One region of the Streptomyces sp. NPDC052682 genome, then DNA from elsewhere that is predicted to be linked to it. Evidence: riboswitches for the same ligand, from Rfam matches in the RefSeq annotation. Region 1 holds a riboswitch; each other region holds the start of a gene.

What was found. A riboswitch is a leader RNA that binds a small molecule or an ion and turns the genes downstream of it on or off. The one in region 1 is predicted to bind cyclic di-AMP.
Region 2: another riboswitch for cyclic di-AMP. It lies ahead of AB0K80_RS18195 (transglycosylase family protein); the one in region 1 lies ahead of AB0K80_RS23630 (M23 family metallopeptidase).
Region 3: another riboswitch for cyclic di-AMP. It lies ahead of AB0K80_RS13465 (LysM peptidoglycan-binding domain-containing M23 family metallopeptidase); the one in region 1 lies ahead of AB0K80_RS23630 (M23 family metallopeptidase).

What each region holds. Positions count from the first base shown of each region.
Region 1 covers NZ_JBFATS010000015.1:83,555-93,963, reverse strand. The annotation lists gene AB0K80_RS23655 (sucrase ferredoxin) at 1-32, opposite strand, end outside; gene AB0K80_RS23650 (GTP-binding protein) at 328-1,416, shown strand; gene AB0K80_RS23645 (DNA topoisomerase IV subunit A) at 1,489-3,945, opposite strand; gene AB0K80_RS23640 (pitrilysin family protein) at 4,214-5,608, shown strand; gene AB0K80_RS23635 (pitrilysin family protein) at 5,605-6,993, shown strand; cyclic di-AMP (ydaO/yuaA leader) riboswitch at 7,185-7,348, shown strand; gene AB0K80_RS23630 (M23 family metallopeptidase) at 7,362-8,138, shown strand; gene AB0K80_RS23625 (GntR family transcriptional regulator) at 8,339-9,025, shown strand; gene AB0K80_RS23620 (HPr family phosphocarrier protein) at 9,232-9,513, opposite strand; gene AB0K80_RS23615 (GNAT family N-acetyltransferase) at 9,691-10,409, shown strand, end outside.
Region 2 covers NZ_JBFATS010000010.1:215,996-226,404, reverse strand. The annotation lists gene eno (phosphopyruvate hydratase) at 1-644, opposite strand, end outside; gene AB0K80_RS18195 (transglycosylase family protein) at 884-1,576, opposite strand; cyclic di-AMP (ydaO/yuaA leader) riboswitch at 1,581-1,749, opposite strand; gene AB0K80_RS18190 (transglycosylase family protein) at 1,937-2,923, opposite strand; gene AB0K80_RS18185 (cytochrome P450) at 3,070-4,380, opposite strand; gene AB0K80_RS18180 (nucleoside triphosphate pyrophosphohydrolase) at 4,377-5,417, opposite strand; gene AB0K80_RS18175 (SurA N-terminal domain-containing protein) at 5,505-6,152, opposite strand; gene AB0K80_RS18170 (protein kinase) at 6,365-7,867, opposite strand; gene AB0K80_RS18165 (hypothetical protein) at 7,906-8,580, opposite strand; gene AB0K80_RS18160 (N-6 DNA methylase) at 8,789-10,409, opposite strand, start outside.
Region 3 covers NZ_JBFATS010000007.1:244,267-254,675, reverse strand. The annotation lists gene AB0K80_RS13485 (hemerythrin domain-containing protein) at 157-834, opposite strand; gene AB0K80_RS13480 (MBL fold metallo-hydrolase) at 920-2,146, opposite strand; gene AB0K80_RS13475 (SGNH/GDSL hydrolase family protein) at 2,522-3,307, opposite strand; gene AB0K80_RS13470 (DUF6250 domain-containing protein) at 3,453-4,181, opposite strand; gene AB0K80_RS13465 (LysM peptidoglycan-binding domain-containing M23 family metallopeptidase) at 4,383-5,321, opposite strand; cyclic di-AMP (ydaO/yuaA leader) riboswitch at 5,326-5,487, opposite strand; gene AB0K80_RS13460 (alpha-galactosidase) at 5,798-7,870, opposite strand; gene AB0K80_RS13455 (tyrosine-protein phosphatase) at 8,038-8,835, shown strand; gene AB0K80_RS13450 (DUF6126 family protein) at 8,852-8,971, opposite strand; gene AB0K80_RS13445 (XRE family transcriptional regulator) at 8,968-9,591, opposite strand; gene AB0K80_RS13440 (aspartate aminotransferase family protein) at 9,656-10,409, opposite strand, start outside.

The DNA of each region.
Region 1 (10,409 bases):
TGGTCCCGGGAGGCGGTTGAGCACGTACTCACATAGGTGAGCCTAACCTGTCCTGTGAGGTGATGCCTTTCGGGGTGGCGTCGTGTCATCGCCGCGAGCGGCCGTGCGGTCCTCGGTGACGGGGGCACAGACCCGCCGGCGCGCTGTCCGCGGCTCGTATCCTGGGGCGGCATTCCATCTTCCTGCGCGCACCGGGGTGTGAGCCGGTGCGCGCGTCGGCGTGAGAGAGGTCGCACGGTGGGTCAGCCGCGGACGAGTCCGAGCCCGAGCACGACGCCGAGCCCGAGCACGACGCCGAGCCCCAGCCCGAGTCCCGGTTCCCGCCAGATCCCGGTCGTCGTCCTGGCCGGGTTCCTCGGCTCGGGGAAGACCACGCTGCTCAACCACCTCCTGCACCACAGCGGCGGCAGCCGTATCGGCGCCCTCGTCAACGACTTCGGGGCCATCGAGATCGACGCCATGGCCGTGGCGGGAGCGCTCGGCGACTCGACCGTGTCGCTGGGCAACGGGTGCCTGTGCTGTGCCGTCGACGCCGGCGAACTGGATCAGTACCTGGGGCGGCTCGCCGAACCCTCGCTGGGCATCGACGTCATCGTCATCGAGGCCAGCGGTCTGGCCGAGCCGCAGGAGCTCGTGCGGATGGTGCTCGCCAGCGAACTGCCGGGCGTCGTGTACGGCGGTCTCGTCGAGGTCGTCGACGCCGCCGAGTTCGACGACACCCGCGCCCGGCATCCCGAGCTCGACCGGCACCTCGCCCTCGCGGACCTCGTCGTCGTCAACAAGCTCGACCGGGCGGCCGACGGGGAGCGGGTGCTCGGCCTCGTCCGGTCCCTCGTCGACCGCGCCGCCGTCGTGCCGGCCTGCTACGGCCGGATCGACCCCGAGTTCCTCTTCGACTGCCGGCCGAGCGAGGAACGCGTCGGGCAGCTGTCCTTCGACGACCTGCACGAGCCCGGCGAGGGGGCGGACGAGCACGCCGGGCACCTGCACGCCGGCTACGACAGCCTCTCCTTCGTCTCCGGGGTGCCGCTCGACCCGCGGCGGCTGATGGCGTTCCTCGACAGCCGGCCCGAGGGGCTGTACCGGATCAAGGGGTACGTCGACTTCGGCCCGTACGACCCCCGCAACCGCTACGCCGTCCACGCCGTCGGCCGGTTCCTGCGTTTCTACCCCGAGCCCTGGGCGAGCGCCGACGAGCGCCTCACCCAGCTGGTCCTCATCGGCTCGGGCATCGACACACCGGCGCTCCGGAAGGAGCTGGAGGCGTGCCGCACCGGTGCCGCGCACGCCGACGAGCACGGCATGTGGGGCGTGCTGCGCTATGTCCGGGACCCCGAGGAGCCGGAGCCCCGGGAGTGGCAGCCCTACGACGACGGACCGGGCGGGCCGGAGGGCCCCGAGGAGCTCCCGGACTGAGCCGGTGCGGAGCTCACCGGCCGGCCCCGGCCGTACGGGCCGGCCCTCCCGGGCCCGGACGCCCGGGTCCGCCTACACCGGCCCCGCCACCGCCGCCACCGTCTTGGGCAGCGACACGCCCGAGCCGTCGCGGCGCGGGTCGATGTCGGGCAGCTCGGCCGGGGTGCCGTTCTTCTGGGCGGCGCGGGCCGGGGCGGGGCCCGCCCAGGCCAGGGACAGGCAGTCCTCGCCCTTCAGGAACCGCTGGCAGCGCACCCCGCCGGTGGCCCGGCCCTTGCGCGGGAACTGGTCGAACGGGGTCAGCTTGGCCGTGGTCTGGACGGAGTCGTCGAGCGTGCCGCGCGAACCGGCGGCGGTGAAGACCACCGCGTCCGAAGCCGGGTCGACCGCCGTGAAGCAGATGACCTTCGCGCCCTCGGAGAGCTTGATGCCCGCCACCCCGCCGGCGGGGCGGCCCTGCGGGCGCACCTGGGAGGCCTGGAAGCGCAGCAGCTGGGCGTCGTCGGTGATGAAGACGAGGTCCTCGTCGCCCGTGCGCAGCTCCACCGCCCCGACGATCCGGTCGCCCTCCTTGAGGGTGATCACCTCCAGCTCGTCCTTGTTCGCCGGGTAGTCGGGCACCACGCGCTTGACCACGCCCTGCTCCGTGCCGAGCGCCAGGCCCGGCGAGGACTCGTCGAGCGTGGTCAGGCAGATGACGTCCTCGTCGTCCTGCAGGGAGACGAACTCCGCCAGCGGGGCGCCGCCCGACAGGTTCGGCGAGGCCATGTCCTCGGGGAGCTGCGGCAGGTCGACCACGTTCAGCCGGAGCAGCCGGCCGGCCGAGGTGACCACGCCCACCTCACCACGGGCCGTGGCCGGCACCGCCGAGACGATCACGTCGTGCTTGACGCGCCTGGCCTTGCCGTCCTCCGGGAACGGCTCGCCGTTGGCCGTGCGCGCCAGCAGACCCGTCGAGGACAGCAGCACCCGGCACGGGTCGTCGGCCACCTGCAGCGGCACCGGAGCGGCGGGGGCGTCCGCCGACTCCAGCAGGACCGTACGGCGGTCCGTGCCGAACTTCTTGGCCACCGCGGCCAGTTCGCTGGAGACCAGCTTGCGCAGCTCCGCGTCCGACTCGAGGATCCGGGTCAGTTCCTCGATCTCCGCGTTCAGCCGCTCCTTCTCCGCCTCCAGCTCGATGCGGTCGTACTTGGTCAGGCGGCGCAGCGGCGTGTCCAGGATGTACTGGGTCTGCACCTCGCTGAGCGAGAAGTGCCCCATCAGGCGCTCCTTGGCCTGCGCGGAGTTCTCGCTGGAGCGGATCAGGCGGATGACCTCGTCGATGTCCAGCAGCGCGGTGAGCAGACCCTCGACCAGGTGCAGCCGGTCGCGCTTCTTGCCGCGGCGGAACTCCGATCGGCGCCGTACGACGTCGAAGCGGTGGTCGAGGTAGACCTCCAGCAGCTCCTTCAGGCCCAGCGTGAGCGGCTGACCGTCCACCAGGGCCACGTTGTTGATGCCGAAGGACTCCTCCATCGGGGTCAGCTTGTACAGCTGCTCCAGGACCGCCTCCGGCACGAAGCCGTTCTTGATCTCGATGACCAGGCGCAGGCCGTGCTGGCGGTCGGTGAGGTCCTTGACGTCGGCGATGCCCTGGAGCTTCTTCGACCCGACCAGGTCCTTGATCTTGGCGATGACCTTCTCCGGGCCGACCGTGAAGGGCAGCTCGGTGACGACGAGACCCTTGCGGCGGGCCGTGACGTTCTCCACGGTGACCGTCGCGCGCATCTTGAACGTGCCGCGGCCCGTCTCGTACGCGTCCCGGATGCCGGACAGGCCGACGATCCGGCCGCCGGTGGGCAGGTCGGGGCCGGGGACGTGCTTCATCAGGGCGTCGAGATCGGCGTTCGGGTACCGGATCAGGTGGCGGGCGGCCGCGATCACCTCGCGCAGGTTGTGCGGCGGCATGTTCGTCGCCATGCCGACCGCGATGCCCGAGGCGCCGTTGACCAGCAGGTTCGGAAAGGCGGCGGGCAGCGCCACCGGCTCGCGCTCCTGGCCGTCGTAGTTGGGCTGGAAGTCGACGGTGTCCTCGTCGATCGACTCCGTCATCAATCCCGTGGCCTCGGCCATCCGGCACTCGGTGTACCGCATGGCCGCCGGCGGGTCGTCGTTGCCCAGCGAGCCGAAGTTGCCGTGCCCGTCGACCAGGGGGACGCGCATGGAGAAGGGCTGGGCCATGCGCACCAGGGCGTCGTAGATCGACGCGTCACCGTGCGGGTGGAGCTTGCCCATGACCTCGCCGACGACCCGGGCGCACTTGACGTAGCCGCGGTCGGGGCGCAGGCCCATCTCGTTCATCTGGTAGACGATCCGGCGGTGCACCGGCTTCAGTCCGTCGCGGGCGTCCGGCAGGGCGCGGGAGTAGATGACCGAGTACGCGTACTCGAGGAAGGAGCCCTGCATCTCGTCGACGACGTCGATGTCGAGGATCTTCTCCTCGTACGCGTCGTCGGGCGGCGGGGTCTTCGTGCTGCGGCGGGCCATCGCTGCCGGCTCCTTGCTGAAGCGGTTGACGGGGATCTGACGCGGACCATTGTGGACCGAGCCACTGACAACGCGGGCCGGGGACCCGGCGTCGCAGCACCGGCCCGGCACTGCCGAAGGCTACGCCCTCGCACGCCGTAACCCTCTTCTCGCTGTCGGCGTACGCCGCCCGGGAACTTCACCGGTGCTCCGCGCGCTTGCATACAGTGACAGGACCGGCAGGAACACGGCGGTGTCGAGGACCGCCTCCGCGATCGAAGGGACGTACATGCCCATGGGTCACACGGCCACCACCCAGGCAGGCTCCGGGGGCCTGACAGCGACCGAGCACCGCCTGGCCAACGGCCTGCGCGTGGTGCTCTCCGAGGACCACCTGACCCCGGTCGCGGCGGTGTGCCTCTGGTACGACGTCGGCTCACGCCACGAAGTCAAGGGGCGTACCGGCCTGGCTCACCTTTTCGAGCACCTGATGTTCCAGGGTTCCGCCCAGGTCAAGGGCAACGGCCACTTCGAGCTCGTCCAGGGCGCGGGCGGCTCGCTGAACGGCACCACCAGCTTCGAGCGGACCAACTACTTCGAGACCATGCCCGCCCACCAGCTGGAGCTCGCCCTCTGGCTGGAGGCCGACCGCATGGGCTCCCTGCTCGCCGCCCTGGACGACGAGTCGATGGAGAACCAGCGGGACGTCGTCAAGAACGAGCGCCGCCAGCGCTACGACAACGTGCCCTACGGCACCGCCTTCGAGAAGCTGACCGCGCTGGTCTACCCGGAGGGCCACCCCTACCACCACACCCCGATCGGGTCGATGGCGGACCTGGACGCGGCCACCCTGGAGGACGCCCGCCAGTTCTTCCGCACCTACTACGCGCCGAACAACGCGGTGCTGTCGGTCGTCGGCGACATCGACCCCGAGCAGACGCTCGCCTGGATCGAGAAGTACTTCGGCTCCATCCCCGCCCACGACGGCAAGCCCGAGCCCCGCGACGGCACGCTGCCCGACACCATCGGCGCGCAGCTGCGCGAGGTCGTCGAGGAGGAGGTCCCGGCCCGCGCCCTGATGGCCGCCTACCGCCTGCCGCACGACGGCACGCGCGCGTGCGACGCGGCCGACCTGGCGCTCACCGTGCTCGGCGGCGGCGAGTCCTCCCGCCTGTACAACCGCCTCGTGCGGCGCGACCGTACGGCGGTGGCGGCCGGGTTCGGACTGCTGCGGCTGGCCGGGGCGCCCTCCATGGGCTGGCTCGACGTGAAGACCTCCGGCGATGTCGAGGTGCCCGTGATCGAGGCCGCCATCGACGAGGAGCTCGCCCGGTTCGCCGAGGAGGGCCCCACCGCGGAGGAGATGGAGCGCGCCCAGGCCCAGCTGGAGCGCGAGTGGCTGGACCGGCTCGGCACGGTCGCCGGCCGCGCCGACGAACTGTGCCGCTACGCCGTGCTGTTCGGCGACCCGCAGCTCGCCCTCACCGCCGTCCAGCGCGTGCTGGAGGTGACGCCCGAGGAGGTCAGGGAGATCGCCCAGGCCCGGCTGCGGCCCGACAACCGCGCGGTGCTGGTCTACGAGCCGACCGCCCCCGAGCACGCCGAGGACGTGGAAGGCACCGAGGACCCGGAGTCCGCGGCGACCGTGGAAGCCACCGACGACAACGAGGAGGCGGCGAAGTGACCGAGCTCGCCACGATGGAGTTCCACCCCCGGCCCCAGGCGGGCGAGCCCAAGCCGTGGGCGTTCCCGGCGCCCGAGCGCGGTGCGCTCGGCAACGGCCTGACGGTGCTGCGCTGCCACCGCCCCGGCCAGCAGGTCGTCGCCGTCGAGGTGCTGCTGGACGCGCCCCTGGACGCCGAGCCCGCGGGCTTGGACGGCGTCGCCACGATCATGGCGCGGGCCTTCTCGGAGGGCACCGACAAGCACTCCGCCGAGGAGTTCGCCGCCGAGCTGGAGCGCTGCGGCGCCACCCTCGACACCCACGCCGACCACCCCGGCGTACGCCTCAGCCTGGAAGTGCCCGCCTCCCGCCTGGCCAAGGCGCTCGGCCTGGTCGCCGACGCCCTGCGGGCACCCGCCTTCGCCGACAGCGAGATCGAGCGGCTGGTGCGCAACCGCCTCGACGAGATCCCGCACGAGCTGGCCAACCCCTCCCGGCGGGCCGCCAAGGAGCTGTCCAAAGAGCTGTTCCCGGCGGGCTCGCGCATGTCGCGGCCGCGCCAGGGCACCGAGGAGACCGTCGCGGCCATCGACGCGGCGGCGGTGCGCGCCTTCTACGAGCGGCACGTGCGCCCCGCCACGGCCACCGCCGTGGTCGTCGGCGACCTCACCGGCATCGACCTGGACGCGCTGCTCGCCGACACGCTCGGCTCCTGGACCGGCTCGCCGGGCGAGCCGCGGCCCGTGCCGCCGGTGACCGCCGACGACACCGGCCGGGTCGTGATCGTGGACCGTCCCGGTGCCGTCCAGACGCAGCTGCTGATCGGCCGCATCGGCCCCGACCGCCACGACCGCGTGTGGCCCGCCCAGGTGCTCGGCACGTACTGCCTCGGCGGCACCCTCACCTCCCGCCTGGACCGCGTGCTGCGTGAGGAGAAGGGCTACACCTACGGGGTGCGGTCGTTCGCCCAGGTCCTGCGGTCCACCGCGGAGGGCACCGGTGCCGCGATGCTCGCCATCAGCGGCTCCGTCGACACCCCGAACACCGGCCCGGCGCTCGACGACCTGTTCAAGGTGCTGCGCACGCTTGCCAAGGACGGGCTCACCGACGCCGAGCGGGACGTGGCCGTGCAGAACCTGGTGGGCGTGGCGCCGCTGAAGTACGAGACGGCCGCGGCCGTCGCGAGCACGCTGGCCGACCAGGTCGAGCAGCACCTGCCCGACGACTACCAGGCCGCGCTGTACCGGCAGCTCGCCGCGACCGGCACCGTGGAGGCCACCGCGGCGGTCGTGAACGCCTTCCCGGTGGACCGTCTGGTGACCGTGCTGGTGGGTGACGCGGCGCAGATCAAGGAGCCTGTGGAGGCCCTCGGTATCGGCCAAGTCAGCGTGGTCGCCGCCGAGTAGCGGCACGCGCGCGTGGAGGCCCTGGTGGCGTGCCTGTCACCAGGGCCCCCTTATGCCCGAATTGGGGCGGAGGTTGCCTGTCTGCCCTGTGGGATGCGCTACAAAAGCCGCGTTCCGTTTGGGGATTGAAACGCGTCCCGTTTAGCTTCGTCCGGGCTGTCCGTCAGGCAGTGCGCCGCACCCGCGGCAGCGGACAGTCATCGCCGAGTCCCCGTACGGCGCGAGCCAGGGGAGCCGGGGACCCACCACGTCCCTGGGGTGAATCGGGCGCCCGCGCACACCGCGAGGGGGCCCGTAGGAGACCTTCCTGCTCCGAACCCGTCAGCTAACCCGGTAGGCGAGAGGGAAGGAAAGGACCAGCACACTTCATGGCGTTCACGCGCGCCGCACGCAAGCCCGCAGGCAAGCACCGTCGTCCCACCCGCATGCAGCGCGGCACCGCCCGCGCGGCGGGCGTCGCGGCCCTCGCCACCACCGGCGTCATCGGCACCGTCGCGGCCCCGGCGTTCGCCGCCGAGCCCGCCCCGCAGCAGACCGGCCTCACCCCGGTCGTCACCCTCGGCGGCTCCGTCGCCGACGAGATCGACGCCCAGGCCGCCGCCCAGCAGCAGGCCGCCGAGGAGGCCGCCGCGCGCAAGAAGGCCGAGGAGGACGCCCGCAAGCGGGCCGCCGAGGCGGCCAAGGAGGCCCGCGATGCCAAGGAGCGCGCCGCCCGCGAGGCCGAGCGCAAGCGTCTGAACACCTTCGTGCCGCCCATCTCCGGCTCGTACGTCTCCACCGGCTACCGGGCCAGCAGCGGCCTGTGGTCCTCCGGCAGCCACACCGGCGTCGACTTCCACGCCGCCACCGGCACCCCCGTCCACGCCGTCGGCGCGGGCACCGTCGTCGAGGCCGGCTGGGGCGGCGCGTACGGCAACCAGGTCGTGATCAAGATGCACGACGGCACCTACACCCAGTACGGGCACCTGTCCTCGATCGGCGTCTCGGTGGGCCAGCAGGTCACCCCCGGGCAGCAGATCGGCCTGTCCGGCGCGACCGGCAACGTCACCGGACCGCACCTGCACTTCGAGGCCCGTACGACCCCGGAGTACGGCTCGGACATCGACCCCGTGGCGTACCTGCGCTCGCACGGCGTGCACGTCTGAGGCGCGCAGGTCCGACCCGCACGGTCCGTACCGCAAGGCCCCGGCTCCCGAGCCGGGGCTTTCGCCGTTTCGCACGCCGTGCTGTCCAAAAAATATCCATGGATTCCGGCCCGCCGTCGGAAATTCCGGCTCATTGCAATAGAGTCACGGAACACACGTCCATCGTCGACGTTTCACGGGGATTAAGGCGGAGGTCGGTCATGCGTATTCCGGCGCACTCGGTGTGTACCGCGATCCGGGACGACATCGTCGCCGGTGTCTACGAGCGCGGCAGCCGGCTCACCGAGGAACTCCTCGCGCGTCGCTACGGCGTCTCCCGCGTCCCCGTCCGCGAGGCCCTGCGCACCCTGGAGGCCGAGGGCTTCGTGGTGACCCGGCGGCACGCGGGCGCGTGCGTGGCGGAGCCCACCGAGCAGGAGGCCGCCGACCTGCTGGAGATGCGCCTGCTCCTGGAACCGCTCGGCGCCTGCCGGGCCGCCCAGCGCCGCACCGAGGCCCATCTGAAGGTGCTGCGCGGCCTGGTGCGGCTGGGGCAGGAGCGCGCCCGCCGGGGCAACAGCGACGACCTGCGCTCCCTCGGCGGCTGGTTCCACGAGACGCTCGCCCAGGCCTGCGGCAGCCCCGCCCTGACGTCGCTGCTGACCCAGCTGCGCCACAAGATCACCTGGATGTACGCGGTGGAGGCGCCGGCCGACCCCGTGGAGACCTGGGCCGAGCACGGGGCGATCGTGGACGCCGTGGCGCGCGGCGACGGGGAGCGCGCGCGGGCGCTCACGGCGCTGCACACCGAGCGCGCCGGCGCCGCGCACCGGCTGCGATTCGCCTCCGGCGGCGACCGTGTGAGGAATTCGCAACGTGCCGTACACACGCCGAGCCTGCGGCATTAACGCGGGAGCCGTATACAAAGAAGGGTTATTCGGCGGGGTTCGTTTTTGCTGCCCTTTTACTGCGCTGCCCTTTTGCCGCACGTCCTTTTGTCAAGCTGTCCTTTTGCCGTGTCGGCCTGTTGCCGTGCCGGTGAATTCCGGTTGCCGGACGTGAAAGAGCCGCGCCGCCCGCAGGCGACGCGGCTCCTCTGTGCCGGCGCGGTGGCTCAGACGGTCTCGGGAAGCTCCTCGAGACCCTCCGAGACCAGCTTGGCCAGCCGGTCCAGGGCGGCGTCCGCGCCCTCGGCGTCGGAGGCGAGGACGATCTCCTCGCCGCCCTGGGCGCCCAGGCCCAGGACGGCCAGCATGGAGGCCGCGTTGACAGGGGTACCGCCTGCCTTGGCGATCGTCACCGGGACGCCTGCGGCCGTGGCGGCTCGGACGAAGATGGAGGCGGGGCGGGCGTGGAGGCCCTCGGCCCAGCCGACGTTGACGCGGCGCTCAGCCATGTGTTGCTGCCCTTCGAGTGTTCAGGGTTGTCTAGACCATTTTTCCACACGTGAAGCACCCCGGCCAGATCCGTGTCCTGACCGGAAGGTGGCGTCCGGGCCGCGGCCTCGGCCCGGAACTGCGCCCTCACAGAGTGCCCCGCGCCGTTGCCGGACGCGAGCCGTACGCTGGGGCCCATGCAGACCTCGTCGGACCGGCACGAGTACCCCGCCCACTGGGAAGCCGACGTGGTGCTGCGCGACGGCGGCACCGCACGCATCCGCCCCATCACCGTTGATGACGCGGACCGTCTGGTCAGCTTCTACGAGCAGGTGTCGGACGAGTCGAAGTACTACCGCTTCTTCGCGCCCTACCCGCGCCTGTCCGCGAAGGACGTCCACCGCTTCACGCACCACGACTTTGTGGACCGGGTGGGACTCGCGGCCACGGTCGGCGGCGAGTTCATCGCCACCGTACGCTACGACCGGATCGGCTCCGACGGAATGCCCGCCTCCGCACCCGCCGACGAGGCCGAGGTCGCCTTCCTCGTCCAGGACGCCCACCAGGGCCGGGGCGTCGCCTCCGCCCTCCTGGAACACATCGCCGCCGTCGCCCGGGAGCGCGGCATCCGCCGCTTCGCCGCCGAGGTGCTGCCCGCCAACACCAAGATGATCAAGGTGTTCACGGACGCCGGGTACACCCAGAAGCGCAGTTTCGAGGACGGCGTGGTCCGCCTGGAGTTCGACCTCGAACCCACCGACCGCTCCCTGGCCGTGCAGTACGCGCGCGAACAGCGCGCCGAGGCACGGTCCGTGCAGCGCCTGCTCGCCCCCGGCTCGGTCGCCGTCGTCGGCACCGGCCGCGCGCCCGGCGGCGTGGGCCGCAGCGTGCTGGACAACCTCCGGGACGCCGGGTT
Region 2 (10,409 bases), on a different contig from region 1:
TTGGAGCCGAGGTTCGGGGCGAAGCCGCCCTCGTCGCCGAGGCCGGTGGACAGGCCCTTGGACTTCAGGACCTTCTTCAGGGTGTGGTAGACCTCGGCGCCCCAGCGCAGGGCCTCGGAGAAGGACTCCGCGCCGATCGGGGCGATCATGAACTCCTGGATGTCCACGTTGGAGTCGGCGTGCGCGCCGCCGTTCAGGATGTTCATCATCGGCACCGGCAGCAGGTGCGCGTTGGGACCGCCCAGGTAGCGGAAGAGCGGCAGGTCGCTGGCCTCGGAGGCGGCGTGGGCGACGGCGAGCGAGACCCCGAGGATGGCGTTGGCGCCGAGCGAGCCCTTGTTGTCGGTGGCGTCCAGGTCGAACATGGCCTGGTCGATCAGGCGCTGCTCGGTGGCGTCGTAGCCGACCAGCTCCGGGCCGATCTGCTCGATGACGGCGAGGACGGCCTTCTCGACGCCCTTGCCCTGGTAGCGGTTGGGGTCACCGTCGCGGAGCTCGATGGCCTCGAAGGCGCCCGTGGAGGCGCCGGACGGGACGGCGGCACGACCCGTGCTGCCGTCGTCGAGGCCGACCTCGACCTCGACCGTGGGATTGCCTCGGGAGTCCAGGATTTCCCGGGCTACGACGACGTCGATGGACGGCACGAGCATCTCCTTCTTGGGATGTGACGCGGGTTGGCAGTGCCGCGGGGGCTCTGCGAGACGAGCCTAACCGGCCGGGGGCGATCGGCCAGCCGGTCACCCACCCCTTGGACAGAACTGAGCGTAAATTGTTTCCGAACGGAACAAAGGAGCGCCGAGCGCCACAGATGTGCCGCCGGACATGACCCCGCCCCGGCGCGTACGGGGGAACACGCACCGGGGCGGGGAGCAGGGCAGGCCGATCAGCTCAGGTGCAGCTGCTGGCCCGGGTAGATGAGGTTGGCGTCCTCGATGATGTCCTTGTTCAGCTGGTAGAGCTTCTCCCAGCCGCCCTTGACGTCGTGCTGCGCGGCGATCGAGCTCAGGGTGTCGCCCTTGACGACCTTGTACTCGCCGTCGCCCTTCTTGACCTTCTTGCCGGTCGGGGTGGTGACCGTCTTCTGGCTCTGGGTCTTCGGGGTCTGGGTCTGGGCCGGGCGCTCGGTGGAGCGGGAGGCCGTCTGCTGCTCGCTCTGGCGGGTCTCGGTGGAGCCGGAGCTCTGCGCCGAGCCGCCGTTGTACGAGGCGCCGGACAGGTTCTTGCCGCAGACCGGCCAGGCACCCTTGCCCTGGCTCGCGAGGACCTTCTCGGCGATCTGGATCTGCTGGGCCTTGGTGGCCTTGTCGGCGGTGGAGGCGTACTGCGTGCCGCCGTACGCGGCCCAGGTGGAGGCGGAGAACTGCAGACCGCCGTAGTAGCCGTTGCCGGTGTTGATGGACCAGTTGCCGCCGGACTCGCACTGGGCGACGGCGTCCCACTCGGACTCGGTGGCGGCGGAGGCGGTGCCGGCGGCCATCAGCGGCGCGGCCACGGCGGCGCCGGTGACACCGGCCAGGGCGACGGCGCGAACGGCCTTGGACGGACGGCGGTGCTTGCCCTTGCTGGAAAACAGCATGGATGGATCCCCTCACCGACGCCTGCGAGGTGAGCTGTCGGGTTCGGGCCGGTTGAGTTGCCCGGCCGGGTCCCTTGCGGGACTCGGCTTCACCCCTAGCCGGATCCAGCCTCATGTGCTGGGCCCGGCGCCTACCTTGGGTCCCCCGCTCCTGCCCGCGGCGCTTGACGCGACGACTGTTCCCGGGCTGCCACTGGCAGGATTCGGCGTTGCGGCAGCCGGGGCTCGCGGTGGCGAGCGGTCACGACCGTAGCCAGGTGATCCGCGGAATTTCAAAGACGATCAGGGCTTCTGAGATCTATCTCTCATCACGCTTACATGGGACATTAACCGCGAACCGCGAGGGAAACTGCCGCCCTTTCAGGGGTTCTTCTGCCCCGGTTCGACCCCTATGGCAAGCGTCTGACCGGGGAGGATGAGGTCGGGGTCGGCGCCGACGGTGCGCTCGTTGGCCGCGTAGAGCGCGTGCCATCCGCCGCCGAGGTCAAGGGAGTCGGCGATGGACGACAGACTGTCGCCGGTACGCACGGTGTACGAGCCGTCCACCGCGTCCCGCGCGGCCGCGTCCCCGCGCGAGGCGTGCCGTCCCCCCTCCCCGGCCGTACTGCCGGGCGCCGGGGTCTCCTCGGCGCTGGGGCCGCGGTGCCGGCCGGTGCCGGCCGGGGCGGCCTCCGCGTCCGTGCCGGCCAGGGCCGAAGGACCGCCCGCGCGGCTCGAGTTGCCCGAGTCGCCGGAGTGCGAGGTGTCCGCGGAGGAGCCGTCGATGTGCGGCGCGTCGCCCTCCGTGCCTGACGGGGCGTCGGAGGAGGTGGAGGGCGCCGGCGCGTCCGGCGACGCAGAGTCCGGCGACGCCGAGGAACGGAACGACTCGGAAGAGTCGGACAAACCCGATGAGTCTCGCGAGTCGGATGATTCCGCGGCCTTCGGCGAGGAGTCGCCGGCCACGCCCGTGTCGATGTCGGCCGAGGCCGAGTCCTTGTCCAGGCCCGCGAGCAGACCGCAGGTGCGCCAGACGCCGACCCCCTCGTCGGCGAGGACTCTCTCGGCGACGGCTATCTGCTGGTTACGGCTGGCCAGGTCCGGGCTGGCCGCGTAGTCGAGGCCGCCGTGCTTCTCCCAGTCCTCCTGGGACAGTTGCAGGCCGCCGTACAGGCCGTTGCCGCTGTTCTGGCTCCAGGCGCCGCCGGTCTCGCAGTCCGCGACCCGGTCCCAGGTCGTCCCGTCGGCCGCGCTCGCGCCGGTGGCTCCGAGGAGCGGGATCGCGATGGCGGAACCGGTCACTCCGGCCGCGACGAGGAGAGCCGGAGCCTGACGGGGGCGACGGTGACGACCGTTCCCGGAGAGCATACGGAGACCTTTCACGAGACAGCACTGACCCGCGTGGCGGCCGTGACGGGGGCCGCCGCGCTGATGGGTGAACGTATCGGCAGACGATCACCCATCACAAGTTCGTTCCGCGCAGATCACGTGAAGATCACAGTGTTGAGCGTGTGTCACCTTTGCGCAGCGTGCGCCCCTTGCCCCACCGGCGTGAACGCCACCGGCAGGGTGCGCAGTCCCCGCATGATGAGCCCGCCGCGCCAGCGCAGTTCGGACGGGTCCGCCGCGAGCCGCAGGTCGGGGAGGCGGGTGAGGAGGGTGGCGAGCGCGGTCTGGCCCTCCAGGCGGGCGAGCGGGGCGCCGAGGCAGTAGTGGATGCCGTGGCCGTACCCGAGGTGCTGGTTGTCGCGCCGGGACAGGTCCAGCACGTCCGGGTCGGCGAAGCGGTCCGGGTCGCGGTCGGCGGCGGCCAGGACCACGAGGACGGGGTCGCCGGGGGCGATGTCCTGCCCGCCGATGGTCAGCGGCTGGGTGGCGAACCGCCAGGTGGCCAGCTCCACGGGCCCGTCGAAGCGCAGGAGTTCCTCCACACCGGTCTCCAGCAGCTCGCGCTCGCCGGCGGCGAGGGACTTCTGCAGCCGGTCCCGCTGCCCGGGGTGGGTGAGCAGGGCGTAGGTGCCGTTCCCGATGAGGTTGACGGTCGTCTCGAAGCCGGCGAACAGCAGGATGAAGGCCATCGCCGCGGCTTCGTTCTCGGTGAGGTGCTCGCCGTGGTCGGAGGCGCGGATGAGGCCCGAGATGAGGTCCTCACCGGGGGCCGGCTCGGGCGGCAGCGCCGCACGCTTGCGGTGGATGAGGTCGGCGAGGTACCCGCGCATCTTCTTCACCGACCGCGCGACCCCGCCCCTCGGGCCGCCCTGGTGACGGATCATCATCCCCGCCCAGTCCCGGAAGTCGTCCTGGTCCTCGCGCGGGACGCCGAGCAGGTCGCAGATGGCGTGGATGGGCAGCGGGAAGGCGAACTCGTGGATCAGGTCGGCCTCTCCCCGGGCGGCGAACCCGTCGATGAGGCGGTCGGTCAGCTCCTGCACCCGGGGCGCGAACTCGGCGACGCGGCGCGGTGTGAACGCCTTGCTGACCAGCCGCCGCAGCCGGGTGTGGTCCGGCGGGTCGATGTTGAGCAGGTGCGTCATCAACTCGGCCTTGCGCTCCCCGGGGATCCCGGTCTTGCCCTTGGCGTGCGCGGGCTCGTCGTGATGCGCCGGGTTCTTGGACAGCCGGTTGTCGGCGAGCGCCTGCCTGGCGTCGGCGTACCGGGTGACCAGCCAGGCCTCGACACCGCTGGGCAGCCGGGTGCGGTGCACGGGGGCGTGCTCGCGCAGCCAGGCGTACGCCGGGTACGGGTCGGTGGCGAACTCCCAGGTGAACAGCTCCGGGGGTTCGGGCTGCGGGCTGTCCGGGGTGGGCCGGGGCCGGTCGGTCACGTGTCCTGCGCTCCGCCCTGCTGCCCGGCCGGGTCCGTCCGCCGGGCCGTCTCCGTCTGCCTGATCGCGTCGCGGTACGCCCGGGCCGCCGCCCGCAGTGCCGCCTCCGGGTCCACGCCCTGCGCCTCGGCCCGGACCGCCAGTTCCAGCAGTTCGTAGCCGATGCCCTCGGTCCTGGGCAGCGGCACGTCGAGTCCCGCCGTGCGCACCCGGGAGGCCAGTTTGGCGGCGAGCGCCAGGCCCGGCTGGCCGAGCGGGATGCCCTCGGTGACGGAGGTGCGCTGCTTCTCGGCGGCCTTGGTACGCAGCCAGTGCTCCTTGACCTCCTCGGGGGTGGTCGCCGTCGCGTCGCCGAAGACGTGCGGGTGGCGGTGGATGAGCTTGGCGACGATGCCGCCGGCGACGTCGTCGACGGAGAAGGGTTCCTCGGGGTGCTCCTCGGCGATCCGGGCGTGGAAGACGACCTGGAGCAGCACGTCGCCGAGTTCCTCGCGCAGCTCCTCGCGGTCGCCGTCCTCGATCGCCTCGACGAGCTCGTACGCCTCCTCGATGCCGTACTTCGCCAGGCCCTGGTGGGTCTGCTGGGAGGACCAGGGGCACTCGGCGCGGATGCGGTCCATGACCTGCACCAGGTCGAGGAGGCGGGCGCCCGGCAGGTCGTAGGAGGCGGGCAGCAGCTCCAGCTCGGGCATGCGGACCCGGCCGGAGCCGGCCAGCCGCGCCAGGCCGTCGGTGAGGGCCGGCTCGCCCTCGCCGGTCGCGACGAGCACCACCGTGCGGCCGCCTGCGCAGGCGCGGACCAGGTCCTCGGCCGTCGGGGACGCTTGGTCGACCGCTATGCCCGCCTCGCGCAGATACGGCAGCTGCGGATGGGCCGCGTCCGCGCACAGCACCCGGTCGGCCGCGTGCAGGGCCTGCCAGGCGGGCCAGGACAGCAGGCCGGGGGCGACCCGGTGGCTGGTGGTGAGCAGGACGATCCGGCCGGGGGCGGTGTCCGGGCCGGCGCCGGGGGTGGCTTCGGGGCTGGTTGCGTTCACGATTCGAAGCTAACCCACGGCGCCGACAGGGCGATCAGTTGTCCACAGGCCGCGATGCCCGGCGGCGGCCGACCGGCCGGGCGCCTGCTACGCGGTGCGCTCCGCCTGTGCCGCCGAGACGTCCTTCACCCACGGTGTCCTGGCGTCGGCGCGGCTGCTCTTCTCGACGTCCCAGGTGCCGTAGCGCGGGTTGAGCTCGACGTCCAGTTTCGCGGAGGCCTTGGACAGGGCCTTCCAGAAGTCGGGGCGGCTGGTGTCGGTGCCGAGCTTCTCGGCGAGCTTCTGGGCCTCGAGCTGGAGGCGGAGGTTCTCCTCGAGGCGCTGCGGCGGGATGCCGTACCGCTGGAGCCAGGCCGCCTGGAGCGCCTTGGCCCCGCCGGCCTGCTGCTCGAGGCCGGACCGCATCCGCTGGATCTCGCGGCGGGTGACGCTCACGCCCGCGTCCTGGGCGGCCTGGTGCAGCACCCGGTCGAGGACCATGGTGTGCAGGGTGTCGCGGGTCAGGGTGCCGGTCCTGGCGATGACCTGCTGGTACTGGGCGTCGCCGCGCACGGCCGCCCGCTGCGCCGCGCGGACCTCGTCGACCCGCGCCTCCAGCTGGGACACGCTGATCCGCTGACCGCCGACGACGGCCGCCGCACCCGGGTGCGCGTCGTTGCCGCAGGCGGTCAGGAGGGGCGCCGCGGCGGCGATCGCGGCGGAGAGGAGGAGCGCGGTGCGACGGCGGCGGTGCAAGGAGACCTCCCGGTGGAGATTGTGCGACGGTGCACAAAGTCTTGCGGTGATCGATGGTAGGCAGTGGCCCAGCTCTGGCCAACCCATTCGACCAACGATTCACCGCGACTTCCCGCACCGCCGCGCCCGTCCCTGCGGCCAGGGAGGTCTGCGCGGCGACACCGGCCCCGCGTGCCAGAGCCCGCGACGCCGGAACGATCCAGACGACAGGCCTAGCCGCGTACCTGCCCCAGCCACTGCAACGTCCGCCGTACCTCGGCGGCCTGCGGGTGCCCGGGGCCGTGCGTGCGCTCCACGTCGTGCAGCAGGCGGGCCAGGGTGTCGTGGGCGGCGGCGCGGTCGCCCAGGGCGAGCAGGAGGTGGCCGATGCGACGGCGGACGTCGTACGCCAGTTCGGGGTCGCCCGCCGCGACGTACTGGTTCTCGTAGTACGGCAGCAGCGCGCGGTACTCGGCGAGCGCCGCCGCCGGTTCGCCGAGCTGCTCCAGGCACTGGGCGGCCTCGTAGCGGAACCGCAGGGACTGCGGGTCGGCCTGCCCGGCCTCGGCGGCGCGTTCGTCGGCGAGGCGGCGCAGTTCGGGCAGCGCGCGCCGGTACTGCCCGTCGTCCAGGAGCGTGGCGGCGTACTGCTTGCGCAGCGTGCGCACGACCGGGGAGTGCTCGCCGTGCTGCTCGGCGGCGACGGGCAGGATCGCGCCGAGGATGTCCACGGCCTGGGTGATGCGGCCCTCGCCGAGCAGCCGCTTGACCTCGTCGACGGCCCGGGCGATGTCCGGTTTCCCGGCGGCCTGCGGCACCGGGGCGGGCTGGGGCGGCGCGGGCTGGGGCGCGGGGGTGCGGGCGCGGTCGGGCCAGGGGGCGTGCGGGCGCAGGAAGGGGCGGGTGGGGTCGAGGGGCGCCCCGCTGGGGGTGCCGCGCGCGGGCAGGAGGGGCTCGAGCTGCTCGTACACCTCCTGCGCGGAGGCGGGGCGGTGCTGCGGGTCCTTGGCGAGCAGGCGCAGGACCAGGGTCTCCAGGGCCTCGGGGACCTCGGGGCGGATACGGCGTACGGGCAGCGGCGGCTCGTACAGGTGCCGGTGCAGCACACCGAGGGCCGTGGAGCCCGCGAAGGGCACCTGGCCGCTGAGCAGTTCGTGCAGCAGCACACCGAGCGCGTACAGGTCCGTGTACGGGCCGACCGCACCGCCCATCGCCTGCTCGGGGGCCATGTAGGCGGGCGAGCCGATGGGGGAACCGGTGTGGGTCAGGCGGGTGGTGTCGGTGTCCATGACGGAGGCGACACCGAGGTCGAGGACGGTGACCGTGCCGTCCTGGCGCACCATCACGTTGCGCGGCTTGAGGTCCCGGTGGACGATCGGCACGGCGTGCACGGCGCTCAGCACGGCGCACAGTTGCGCGGCGACCGCGACCGCCCACTGCCAGGGGTACGGGTCGTGCTCGGCGAGGTGGTCGGACAGGTCGGCGCCGTCCACGTACTGCATGACGAGGAACAGCTCCTCGCCCTCGCTTCCCGCGTCGTGCACCGTGACCAGGCCCGGATGGTCGACCTGCGCGGTCACCCGGCACTCGCGCACGAAACGGCGGCGCAGCTCGTCCGCCTCCTGGCCGGCCACCTTGTCGGGCCGCAGCAGCTTCACCGCCACGCGCCGGTCGAGCCGCTGGTCGTACGCCGTCCAGACCTGCCCCATGCCGCCCTGCCCGATGAGCGTGGACAGCGCGTAGCGGCCGGCGACGACGCGTCCGGTCGCGACGCTCACCGTCCGCCCTCGGGGGTGCCGTCCTGGTGGCCCTCGTGCCGGCGCAGGTAGTCGCTGAGCTCGTCGAGTTCGGCGCGCACCTGGTCGATGCGGGCGGGCGCGGGGCGCTGCGGCGGCGCGGTGGACAGCGGGGGTTCCGGCACGGGCGTGCGGGATACCGGGGGCGGGGTCTGAGCGGTCCGCGGGTCCTGGGGCCGGGGCGTCGGCGTCGGCGTCGGCGTCGGCGTCGCGGTGTACGGCGACGGAGGGGTGGGCTGCGGGAAGCCGTACGCCGGTGCGGGTGCCGGTACGGGGGCGGGGGCCGGCTGGGGGCCGTACCCGCCGTGGCCGAGCTGCTGGAAGTGGCGGATGTCCGCCGCCAGGTAGTACGCCATGCCGGCCACGAGCGTGCCGAAGAGCAGGCCCATGCCGGTCCAGCCGCCCACGGTGTGGACGTCGTCCCCGGGCTCCTTGCCGATCAGGACGAACGCCAGGACGTCGGCCGCGAGGGCGGCCACGAACAGGCCCCAGTCGAGCCCCCGGCGCGTGACGATCGCCAGGCGCAGCAGCATCACCCACGCCAGCAGACCGATGCTCAGGAACCCCAGCGCCACGAACAGCACGCGCAGGAAGACCAGCCACCCCGTCGCGGGCGGCTGCTTCACCGGCTGCGTGTAGCCGTGGCCATGCATGACAGCTCCTGGATCCTGGGGTGGCGGACGGGCGGACCGGCACGTCCGGTGTCGGGGACGCCGGCCGCACGCATATCGCTTCGAGCGTATAGGCCGACACGGACAAGCGGTCCCGGGTTGTACCGAACCGTTGTCATGCTGATCACTTCGTACGACGCCGCAGGTGCGGCCGGGCGCCGCGGAGCCCGGCCCTCCGGTGTCCTGCGGCTCACTCGGGCGCCACCGTGCCGTCCGTCAGGCCGTCGTACATCCCGCGCACCAGCCGCTCCCCGAGCCGGCTCGCGTGGCGCAGCGCCCGCTCGAACTCGTCGAGGGCGCGGAACCGCGCGCCGTAGCGCCGTTGTTCCTCCAGCGGCAGGCGGGGCAGCTGGAGCCGGCGGACGTCCAGGCGCGTGGCGGTGGACGCGTAGCTGCTGGCCTGGCGGTTGTTGGCGGTGCCGCGCAGGAAACCGGCGAGGAACCAGGGGTCGAGCGCGGCGGGATCGGGGCGCAGCAGGACGAGGTTGCGCCCCAGGGCGGCGCCCTGCGTCTCCGCGTCGACGACGCGCGCCACCGCGCCCCCGCCGAGCACCGGGACCACGACGTCGCCCGGTTCCGTGAGCACCGCCTCCTCGTCGCTCTCGGGCAGTGTCCCGGAGGGGCCGGTGCCGGCCAGCACGTCGTGGTCGGTGAGCACCGGCACACGCGCGTGGCCGCCGTTTCCGCCGGTCCGCATCAACAGGGCGCCGCCGCGCGCGAGCTCACCGACGGTGGTGAGCGGCCAGCGGGGCGCGGCGGGGGCCGGGAGCGCGGGCGGCGGGGTGAGGTCGGCGGTCAGCCGCAGGGTCTGTCCGAGGCGTTCGCGTACGTCGGTGAGCTGCTCGGCGCCCCCGGCGGCCGCCGGGGGCGGCAGATGGCGGGCCGGGGCGAGGTCCACGTCGTCGTCGAGGAGGTCGATGACGGGCACGGAGCGGGCCAGGCCGGGGCGTTCGTCGAGGCGGCCGGCCCCGTCGAAGGCGCACCAGGCGTCGAGGACGGCGTCGCGCACCGCCCGCCAGTCCGGGCCGCCGCGTGCCTCGCCGGCGAACTGCCCCGCGTCGGCGAGCAGCACCTCGGGCTGCGCGACGACCTGCCCGGGCGCCTGCGGGGGCCGCCGCAGCACCCACAGGTGGAGCGGCAGGTTGTACGGCGGTGCCGCGCCGGCGGGCAGCGCGAGGACGGCGCGCAGCGCGCCGCGGCGCAGCAGGTCGGCGCGGATGCGCCGCCCGGAACGGCGGGAGGCGGCGGCGGGCGGCATGAGCAGGACGGCCGTGCCGCCGTCGCGCAGCCGGGCCAGGGCGTGCTGCACCCAGGCCAGCTCGGACTCGTTGCGGGCCGGGAAGCCGTACTCCCAGCGCGGGTCGTAGGCGAGTTCGTCGTGGCCCCAGTTGCGCTCGTTGAACGGCGGGTGGCACAGCACGGCGTCGGCGCGCAGCGCCGGGTGGGCGTCGGCGCGCAGCGTGTCACCGGCGGCGGCGTGCACGGGGGCCTTGGTGTGCAGCGCGAGCCGGAGCGCGGTGAGCGCGGCGAGGTCGGGGGCGCTGTCCTGGGCGTACAGCTCCTGGCCGGGCCGGGCGGCGGCGGCACGCAGCAGGGCACCGGTGCCACAGGCCGGGTCGAGGACGCTGCGGGCCGGTCCGGCCAGGTCGGCCATCAGTCCGGCGAGGTCGGCGGGGGTGAGCGTGTACTGGCGCGGGTTGGCGTCCAGGTGCCGGCGCAGCAGGAACTCGAAGGCCTGGCGGGCGCCGAGCTCGGCGGCGAGTTCGGCGGCGCCGCGCAGCAGGGGGACGGAGGGGAGGAGGGCGGGGCTG
Region 3 (10,409 bases), on a different contig from region 1:
CGCGCGACGGGGCGGTCGGCAGGCGCTCGACCCCGCACCGCCGCTTCCCTCAGATACTCACTCTGCGTAGCGCCCTGGCCAGTGACGGACCCCGCCAGACCGGCCGAGCGCCCCCCACGCCACCAGCGGGCGCAGCACGAAGGGCACCGGTTCCGCTCAGCGCCGCCGGCGCCGCAGCACCGCCGTGACCGCGACGGACACCACGAGCCCGGCCAGCCCGGCGAGGACCTTCCTCACCACGGCCCTGGGCACGCGCATGCCGACGGCGTCGCGCATCCGGTCGTACAGACTCAGCGGGACGCCCAGGACCGCGTTGCCGGGCGGGCGGCGGGGGACGACGGGGTGCGGATGCGTGGGCGCGCTCCTTCGGACCGTCTCCCATGCCGTGCCGAGCCGGCGCAGCCGGCCGGTGGGCAGGGCCGCCTGCAGCCGGGGCAGCACGAGGTCCTCCTCGTCCCGGATGTCCTGCCGTATCAGGGCGAAGACCCGCCGCACCCTGTCCGCGCGCTCGGGATCGCCGGGCCGGAGGCGTTCGATCTCGCCGACGAGATCGTTGATCTGCTGGTGTTCCTCCTCGACCCGGGAGGTTAGCTCCTCGCCGCCCTCGACCGAGCGCCGTACGGCCGGCCACAGCACGGTCTCCTCCGCGAAGGCGTGGCTGAAGACCAGCTGGACCGTCTGCTTCAGGACGGCCTCACGCTCCGGACCGTCCTGAAGGGCCTGGTACCTCTCCATCAGCCGGTCCATCTCGGCGTGGTCGCGCCGCTGCCGCGCCAGGACACTGCGCGGACCGCCGAGCTGCTGCACCGTCTGCTCTTCCAGGGTCCGGGCCATGGACCTCTCCCTTCGGCAGACCGGCCATGAGCCGGCGACAGGCCGGGTACCCCGGTGCGGCGGGGCGCACGCGGCTCGTCCGTGGTCAGTCCTCGCCCACCAGGTCGAGGTCGTCACGGGACGTTTCGGAAGCCAGGGCCGGGACGGGCCACCTGCGGTTCAGCGGCCGGGAGACATCCCGCCACCAGGGGCGCGTGGGCAGCGCTCCGGCGGGCTCGAAGGGCTGGCCCGGAACGGGGAGGGCGACGGCCTGTCCGACCGCGCGGGCGGCGGCCAGCGTCCACTCGCCGGGCTCGGCCCACGGATGCAGGGAGAGGTTGAAGGTCCCCCAGTGGATGGGCAGCAGGGCACCGTCCGGCCGGCCCCGCTGCAGGTCGAGGTGGCTCTGGACGCCTTGCGCGGGGTTCATGTGGATGTCCGGCCAGGCGCCGGGCAGCGGCGCGACCTCCGGGTCGTTCCCGGGCCAGTAGTCGGAGTAGGCCCCGATCTGGATCATCGTGGCGTCGAACGGGCCGTGGTCGGCGCCGATGTCCTTGAAGCCCTCGAAGTAGCCGGTGTCGCCGCTGTGGTAGATCCGGTGCTCTTCCCCGGCGACGACCCAGGAGGCCCACAGGGTGTGCTGAGTGTTGCGCAGGCCGCGGCCACAGAAGTGGCGGGCCGGGGCGGCGGTCAGGGCGAGACCGCCGACCCCGGTCGTCTCGTGCCAGTCCAGTTCGCGCAGCCGGCCGGCGGACACGCCCCAGTGCTCCAGGTGGGCGCCGACGCCGAGCGGCACGGCGAAGAGGGTGTCCGTGCCGGCCAGCGCCTTGATGGTGGGCAGGTCGAGGTGGTCGTAGTGGTCGTGCGAGATGACGACGACGTCGACGGGGCCGAGCGCGGCCAGCGGCAGGGGCACCGGGTGCAGCCGCCGGGGCCCGGCGAATGGGAACGGGGAGCAGCGCTCGCCCCACACCGGGTCGAACAGGACGCGTTGTCCGTCGATCTCCGCGAGCACGCTGGAGTGGCCCATCCAGGTCAGCCGCAGTCCACTGGCGGGCGGCTTGGCGAGGTCGGCGAGCGTGGTGGCGTGGACCGGCATCGCCCCCTGGGGGGCGCGGCGTCCGCGGGCCTCCTTGTCGAAGTACAGCTTCGCGAACTCCCGGCCCGAGGCCGAGGGCCGGGTCCGGGCGGGGCCGCCCGGGTTCTGGAAGACGCCGTCCTTGAAGTGGGGCGATCTACGGATCCGCGCCATGCGCTCCCCGCTCGGATCCGCACCGAAGGCCGGGGGCCGCAGCGCGCGGAATCCGGAGCTGAGAGAACGGAAACCGGCCACGGTACCTCCAGGTGGAGTCGGTGAGGCATCCCATTATGGTCGGGCCACCGACAAGGCCGGGGGTCAGTCCCGCGACCGACGGGAGCCACCGCCCACGCTGACGCCCGGGCCGGACCCACGGTGGTCACCGACGGCGCCGGAACCGGACCTGCGAGCTGCAGAAGCACCGACCCCGAGACCGAGCGCCCGCGGCGCACAGAAGCCCCGAAAACCCGGGACCGCCGCAGCCCACAACAGCCACCGACAATCCGGGACCGAACCCGCAGCCCGCACGAGACCCCCCGGGCGGGCCGGAACCCGCAGCCCACAGAAGGACCGACCACACCGGAACCGGCCCGCGGCCCACGAAGGGCGCCGCGAGCCCGGCCCCCGCGCTCAGGCCACCGCCGCGATCCGCATCTTGATGTCGTGCGGCGACAACGCTCCCTTGGCCGTCACATGGTCCCCGGAGGACTCCCCGCGCAGCCGTCGCCCGATCCACGGCACCAGGTACTCGCGTGCCCACTGGACGTCGTCCCGCCGGACCTCCAGGGTGCCGCGCGGCGGCAGCGGCGGCCACGGCTGTTCCGGGTCGGCCGGGACCTGAAGGCCGAGGACCTGGCCCGCCCGCAGCGCCACGCGCGTGTGCCCCTCGGGCGACAGGTGCAGCCGGTCGGCGTCCCAGGCCCGGCGGTCCTGGACGCTCCTGAGCGACCACAGGTCGAGCACCGGGCACCCGTACCGGTCGGCGATGGCCCGCACATGCCCGTTGTACGTGGCGATCTTGCCGCGCAGGTGCTTGAGCACGGGCATGCCCCGGGTGTCGAACCCGGTCGTCACCAGGACGGTGCCGGCCGCGGCGGCCAGCGCCGCCACCGCCCGCTCGAACCGCTCGGCCACGTCGTCCGGGTCGGTGCCGGGGCGGAGGATGTCGTTGCCGCCCGCGCAGAACGAGACCAGGTCGGGGGCGAGCTCGACGGCCCTCGGCACCTGCTCCGCCACGATCTGGTCGAGCAGTCTGCCGCGCACCGCGAGGTTGGTGTACTGGAAGTCGCCTTCGGGCCGGCGGTCCGCGAGCAGCACCGCGAACCGGTCGGCCCAGCCGACGAACGCCCCGTCGGGGCCGGGGTCGCCGACGCCCTCGGTGAAGCTGTCCCCCACCGCAACGTACGACCCGATCACTGATCTGCTGTCACTCTTCGAATCGTCTGCCACAGCAGGACATGATTCACCTTCGAATGTGACCTACGCGACCGTAGGCAAGGCTTGACGCGCGGTGAGATAAGCCACTCTCCAAGTGTTCGTCAAGTCCGGAATACGCCCTGTGTCAGGGGTGTTGAGGGCTGGGCCGCCACACCCGGAACCCGGTGACCCGCAAGTGGCTCCACACGGTACGGAAGGCGAAGTGGCCGCCCGTGTAGGGCTGCGGGTCGGTGTAGTCGAAGACGAGCCGGCCGTTGTTCCACCACTGGACCGTCGGCCCGGCGGAGACGATCCGGACCCGGTTGGGCTGGTTCGGCACCAGCAGGGGTTCGGTGTAGTCGAGGAGCAGGGGACGGACACCGGGCTCGCCGACGTACCGGCGCAGCCGGGTGGTGGTGTTGTAGTTCGCCCCGTAGCCGGCGTAGTAGCAGGTCAGCTGGTCGTACTCGGCGAGCGCGCCGCCGCGCGGTGTGGCGAGGAGGTCGTCCGGGGAGCGGACGTCGGTGGCGTTCCAGAAGGTGTTGAGGTCCGAGACGCGGTCGTTGGGCCCGCCCTCGGACACCGCGGTGGCGGTGTACTCCAGGACGTACGGTCCCTCCAGCCGCTCCCGGAACCAGACCGTGGCCCCGCTGGGGACGTCGATGTCGAGGACGCCTCGGGAGGCGGAGACGGTGCCGCCGTCCTGGAGTTCGGTGACCCACTGGCCCAGTCCGTGGCAGAAGTCGTCGTGGGCGAGGAGGCGGCGGGGCCGCGGCCGTCCGTGCGGTGCGGCGTGCGCGGTGCCCGCCGGGGCGAGGGCCCCCAGGGCGGCACCGGCGGCGAGGGCTGCGAACGCTCTGCGGGTGGTCGGCACGGGACACGGCTCCTTCTGGTCGAGGGAGAGGAAGGGAAGCGGGCGGAAAGCAAGCGGACGGAAAGCGCTTGCTCTCGTCGCACCGATCACTGTGTCCCAACCACCCTCGCCTGTCGAGGCGTTCGCGCCCACACACCGAAGGCCGGACCCGGGGATCGGGGTCCGGCCTTCGGCGGCGTGTCAGGCAAGTGGTCGTGCGGGTCAGCCCACGGAGACGCCGTGCGTACGGAGGTAGGCGACCGGGTCCACGTCCGAGCCGTAGTCGGGCGTGGTGCGGATCTCGAAGTGCAGGTGCGGACCCGTGGAGTTGCCGGTGGAGCCCGACAGGCCGACCTGCTGTCCGGCGGTGACGGTCTGGCCGGCCGACACCGAGAGCGAGGACAGGTGGGCGTACTGGGCGTAGTAGCCGTCGTTCAGCTTGATGACGACCTGGTTGCCGTACGCGCCGGCCCAGCCGGCGGAGACGACCGTGCCCGCGCCCACGGCCTTCACGGAGGTGCCGGTCGGGACGACGAAGTCGACGCCGGTGTGGTAACCGCTGGACCACATGCTGCCCGCCACCTTGTAGCCGGTGCCGACCGGGCCGGTCACCGGGGCGGTGAAGCCGGCGGCGCTGGTCGCGGCCTGGACGGCCCGGTCGGCGGTGGTGGTCTTCGCGGCGGCGGGCTTCGCGGCCGACGTCTTCGAGGACGACGCCTTGGAGGACGACGGCTTCGACGACGTGGTCTTGGGCTTGGCCGGGACGGCCGGCTTGCCGGTGCCCGTCGCGGCCTTCTTGCCTATCGACAGCTTCAGGCCGGGGTGGATCAGCGACGGGTCGTCGCCGACGGCCTCGCGGTTGTCGGCGTAGAGCTTCTTCCAGCCACCGCTGACGTGCTGCTCTTCGGCGATCTTGACGAGGTAGTCACCGGCCTTCACGGTGTACGTCCGCACGCCCCCGTCCTTCTTTCCGGCAGCGTTCTGCTGCGCCGCCGGAAGGGACGCGACGGCCTGGTCCGGAGCGGACTGCGGGGTGGCCGCGTGGGCGCCGGCGGCGCCCAGCAGCGGAAGGGCGAGTGCGGCGCCACCGGTTCCGGCGGCGGCGAGGGAACGAGTGAAACGCTGGCTCTTGGGACGGCGGTGCTTACCCTTCGCGGGCATGGCGAATTCCTCTCCGGCGCCTGCGAGGTGAGCTGTCGGGTGCGGACTGGAGATGCCCGGCCGCGCCGAGGCGCGGCTTAACCCCAAGCCTGTTCCGGAGACCGGAACAGGCGTCTTGCCTGTGGGTCCCCCGCTCCTGCCGTACACGGGTCAGTGTGTGCGGGCTCCGGGCGGCGGCAGGATTCGGCGTCCGTCCGGATCGGTGGCGAACGTAAGCGAACAAGATGCGCGGGGACAAGCGTGCGGTTGCCCGTGACGGCGATTCAGGAGAATTCCGCCGCCTTTTGTGGTGACCGTCGGTCGATTAAGGATCTTTTGCTTTCCTCGAATTCCCTTGGAAAGGGCCTTTATTACGTGCACATGGCAACCACACATCGTCACGATTATGACGCTGCTCACGTGCCCCGAGCATTCTGACTCCTTTTCGGGGCACGTCAGGAAGAAGCGGCCTATTCAGACAGTCGACTCGAATCAGGTCATCGCCGTCGCAGCCGGACCACGGTGGCGTCCAGGTCCCCGCGCAGCCCGACCCGCAGCCCGTGGTGCGTCAGCACCGCCCCTCGGTGAATTTCGCCCGTTTCAAGGCATTCGTACGTCGCCGACGGGTCGAGGCCGCGCAGCCGGAGCGCCGGCATCGGCTCGCCGAAGTGCTGTGCCTGGAGCCAGGCCAGGACGACGGTGTCGTCGCCGAGGACGTACTGCACGGCGCTCAGCCCGCCCGCCGGCGGGCGCAGCCGGTACAGGTCGCCGCGCTGCACCACGGGCCGGATCTCCTTGTAGAGCGTCACCCACTCGCGCGCCTCGTCGAGCTCCTCCTGCGACCACTTCGTGAGGTCGCCGCCGACGCCGAGCACCCCGGCCATGGCGCTGACGAACCGGAAGCGCAGCGAGCTCGCCCGGTGGTTGAGCATGGCGTTGGGGCTGTCGGTGACCCAGGCCGCCATGACCCGCGCGGGGTGGATCTGGCTGAAGCCGTGCTGGATGGCGAGCCGGTCGAGCGGGTCGGTGTTGTCCGAGGTCCACACCTGGTCCGTCCGGCCGAGCACCCCGAGGTCGATCCGTCCGCCACCGCCCGAGCAGGACTCGAAGGCGACACCCGGATGCGCCTCGCGCAGCCGGTCCAGCAGGGCGTACAGGGCGCGCACATGGTCCACCCACAGCCGCTGCGGATACGCGTCCTCCGGCCAGCCGGCGTCCGAGAAGCAGCGGTTGAAGTCCCACTTCACATAGTCGATGGGGGCGCTGGACAGCAGCCCGTGGAGCTGGTCCCAGAGGTACTCCTGGACGTCCTCGCGGGCCAGGTTGAGCACCAGCTGGTTGCGGAACTCCGTACGCGCGCGGCCCGGCTGGAACTGCACCCAGTCCGGGTGCGCCCGGTACAGCTCGCTGTCCGGGTTGACCATCTCCGGCTCGACCCAGATGCCGAACTGCATCCCCAGGCCGTGCACATGGTCCGCGAGCGGCTTCAGGCCCTGCGGGAAGCGGTCGGGGTTGGGGGTCCAGTCACCGAGCCCGGCCCGGTCGCTGGTGCGCGCGCCGAACCAGCCGTCGTCGACCACGAACAGCTCCACGCCCATCGCCGCGGCCCGCTCGGCGAGCGCCCGCTGCTGCTCCTCGGAGATGTCGAACTCGGTCGCCTCCCAGGAGTTGAACAGCACCGGCCGGTCCCGGTCGGCGTCCGGGACGACGTACGCCCGCTGGTAGGCGTGCCAGGCGCGGCTGGCCCCGCCGAAGCCCCCGTCGCTCCACAGCCCCGCGAAGACGGGGGTGGTGTACGACTCGCCGGTACGCAGCATCAGCAGGCCCGAGTCGTCGTGCCCGGCGCCGCCGGTGATCTGCACGCGCGCGTCCGGGAGCTGGGCGACGGCGATGCGCCAGGAGCCGGACCAGCCGAGGGCGCAGCCGTAGACCTCGCCGCGCTCCTCGGTGGCGTCGGTTTCGAGGGCGACCCAGGGCAGGTGCTGGTGGCCGGTGTGGCCGCGCCGGCTGCCGATGACCTTCTCGCCGTAGGTCAGCTCGGCGCGGGTCAGCCGGGACTCCGCGCCCCAGCGGCCGTGCAGCTGGGACAGCCGCCAGCCGTCGCGGTCGGGCAGGGTCCAGGTGGCGGAGTCGGCGCGCAGCACCTCGACGTCCTGCCCCTCGTTGGCGAGGGTCACCCAGCGCTCGACCACGTCGTGCCGCATCCGGTAGTGCAGCGTGACGGCGAGGCCGCCGTCCCGGAAGCGGAGCCGCAGCTCCCCGTCGTCGGCACGCTCGTGCCCGTCGTACGTCCACTGGGTGCCGCGCCGTTCGGCCGTGCGCACGGACAGGGCGGGCCGGACGAACCGCGGGCCGCCCTCGACCGGGTACTCCTCGCGCCCGTCGAGCGGGGCCTCGAACGGCCAGTACGCGGGCAGCGGGCGCACGGCGAGCGCCTCGGCGTCGGCCAGCGCGATCCTGGGCCCCCAGTACAGGTGCAGCAGCTCGTCGCGGTCGGTGAGGTGGACGGCGTAACTGCTGGTGGGCCCGGACAGAAGCCAGGTACGCGCGTTTTCGGAGATCTCCAGCATCAGGCCCTCACAGCTTCCAACAGGTCCGATCAAACCCCCACATCATGAGCGGTCACCGGGCCTGGATCAACGTCTGTGAAGAACTCATTGCCCCTGGCAGCCATGTCGTATGGTCGGAAGGTGCCCGCCGGCGAGCCGCGCGGCGGGGTGAGTGGGAGGGAGTCCCCGTGACGCAGCAGGTCCCGTCGACCGAACCCGAGCTGGCAGGAGTGCGCAACTTCCGTGATGTGGGCGGGCTGCCGACCGTGGACGGACGGCGGGTGCGGCACGGGGTGCTGTTCCGCAGCGGCCACCTGGCGCACGCGACCGCCGAGGACGCGGCCTTCCTGGCCTCCCTGGGCCTGCACACGGTCTTCGACTTCCGCAACGCGGCCGACCAGAAGCTCGAGGGCCCGGACGTGGAGCTGCCGGGGGTGCGCAACGTGAACCTGCCGCTCACCGATCCGGCGGACGGCGCCGAGTTCTGGAAGATGGTCCGCGACGGCGACATCGACGAGCTGCGCGCGATCCTCGCGGACGGCAAGGCCGCGGGCCGGATGATCGCCTCCTACCGCACGATCATCAAGGAGCGCACCGCCGAGCACTCCCGGGTACTGCACGCGCTGGCCGAGGGCAGTGTCCCGGCGCTGATGCACTGCGCGGCGGGCAAGGACCGCGCCGGGCTGTCCGTCGCGGTGACGCTGCTCGCCCTGGGCGTGGAGCGGGAGGCGATCCTGGCGGACTACCTGAAGTCCAACGCCAAGCACCGCCGCTACAAGGTGCACCGCAGCAGCAGCTCCGCCTCGGCCTACTCCCCCGAGATCATGGAGCTGCTCAGCCCCCTGTTCGACGCCCGCGCCGAGTACCTGAACGCGGCCTTCGAGACGATCGAGGAGACCTGGGGCGGCGTCGACGCCTACCTGGAGTCCGGCCTCGGGCTCACCCCGCAGACCCGGGAGCGGCTGCGCGAGCGGCTCCTGGACTGAGGCGCCGCGCGGCGGCCTACTTGGCCCCCACCTCGAACAGCAGGTAGACGAAGGCCGCGAACAGGTGGCCGACCGCGATGTACACGATCAGTCGCACCCACAGGCCGCGCGGGAACTTCTCCTCCATGTCCCTCATCGGGCATCTCCAGGGGTCGGGCCCAGGCACAGGGTGGCCGTGGGGCTCTGCAGCAGGGTGTGGACGAACAGCAGCTCGACCCCGTCGGGGTCCTGGGCGGCGATGCGGTGCGGGGTCAGCGAGTCGAAGTGCGCGCTGTCGCCCGGGCCGAGCCGGTGCGCGGTGTCCCCGAGGCGCAGCCGCAACCGCCCCTTGAGCACGTGGAGCCACTCCTCGCCGGGGTGCACGCGCACGATGTCGCCCTGCGAGCCGTACGGGACGTGGACGCGCAGTGCCTGCATCCCGCGCCCGGATGCCCCGGCCTGCCAGTACGTCCAGCCGCCGGCCGTGGTGGGTTCCATGTCGGCGGCGCGCACGACGGCGTCCCGGTCGGTGACCGTCTCGCCGAGCAGCTCGGAGACGGTCGTACCGTAGACGCGGGCGAGCGTGAGCAGCATCGGCAGCGAGGGCTGGCGCTGCCCGGTCTCCAGGCGGGAGAGGTGGGCGGGGGACAGCCCGGCGGCCCGCGCCGCTGCCTCCAGGGTGAGGGAGGCCCTGCGGCGCAGGCCGCGCAGCTGCGGCGCGACGGCGGGCAGGTCGGCGACCGGCTCGCCGGGCGGCTCGGTTCCGGGAGGGGTCATGCCCTCCATTCAGCCCGAGCCTTGCCTCAACGGCAAATTTGTTGCCTGTGAGGCAAAAAAACGGTCAGCGGTTGGCCACCGCCTGCTTGACCAGGGTCTTGCCGAAGTCCCACACCAGCCCGCCGTCGTGGGCGTCGTCCATCACGGCGGTGAAGGCGTCGACGAACCGCTCCACCTCGCGTTCGCCGATGATCAGCGGCGGGATCAGTTTGATCACCTCCATGTGGTCGCCGGAGACCTGGGTGAGGATCCGGTGCCGCTGGAGCAGCGGTACGACCACCATCTGCGCGAACAGTCCCTTGCGCGCGGCCTGGAGCATGGCCCACCGGCTGCGCAGCTTCAGCGACTTCGGCCTGCCGAACTCGATCCCGATCATCAGGCCCCGGCCGCGGACGTCGGCGAGCAGCTCGTACTTCTCGGTGAGCGCCGTCAGCCGGGACTTGAGCAGCTCACCGGTGGCGCGCACACCCGCGACGATCTGCTCGTTCTCCATCACCGACAGCACCGCGAGACCGGCCGCCATGGCCTGCGCGTTGGCGCCGAAGCTCGCCGAGTGCACCAGCACCCGGTCCATCGAGGAGTAGACCTTCTTGAAGATCCAGTCCCGGCCGAGGGTGGCGCCCACCGGCACATAGCCACCGGAGAGGGCCTTGGCCACGCACACCAGGTCGGGCTCGACCCCGTCCTCGTGCTGGTAGGCGTAGAAGTCGCCGGTGCGGCCGAGCCCGGTCTGCACCTCGTCGGCGATGAGCAGCGCCTTGTGCCGGCGCAGCAGCTCCTGGGCGGCACGCAGATAGCCGGGCGGGGCCTCGTGGACG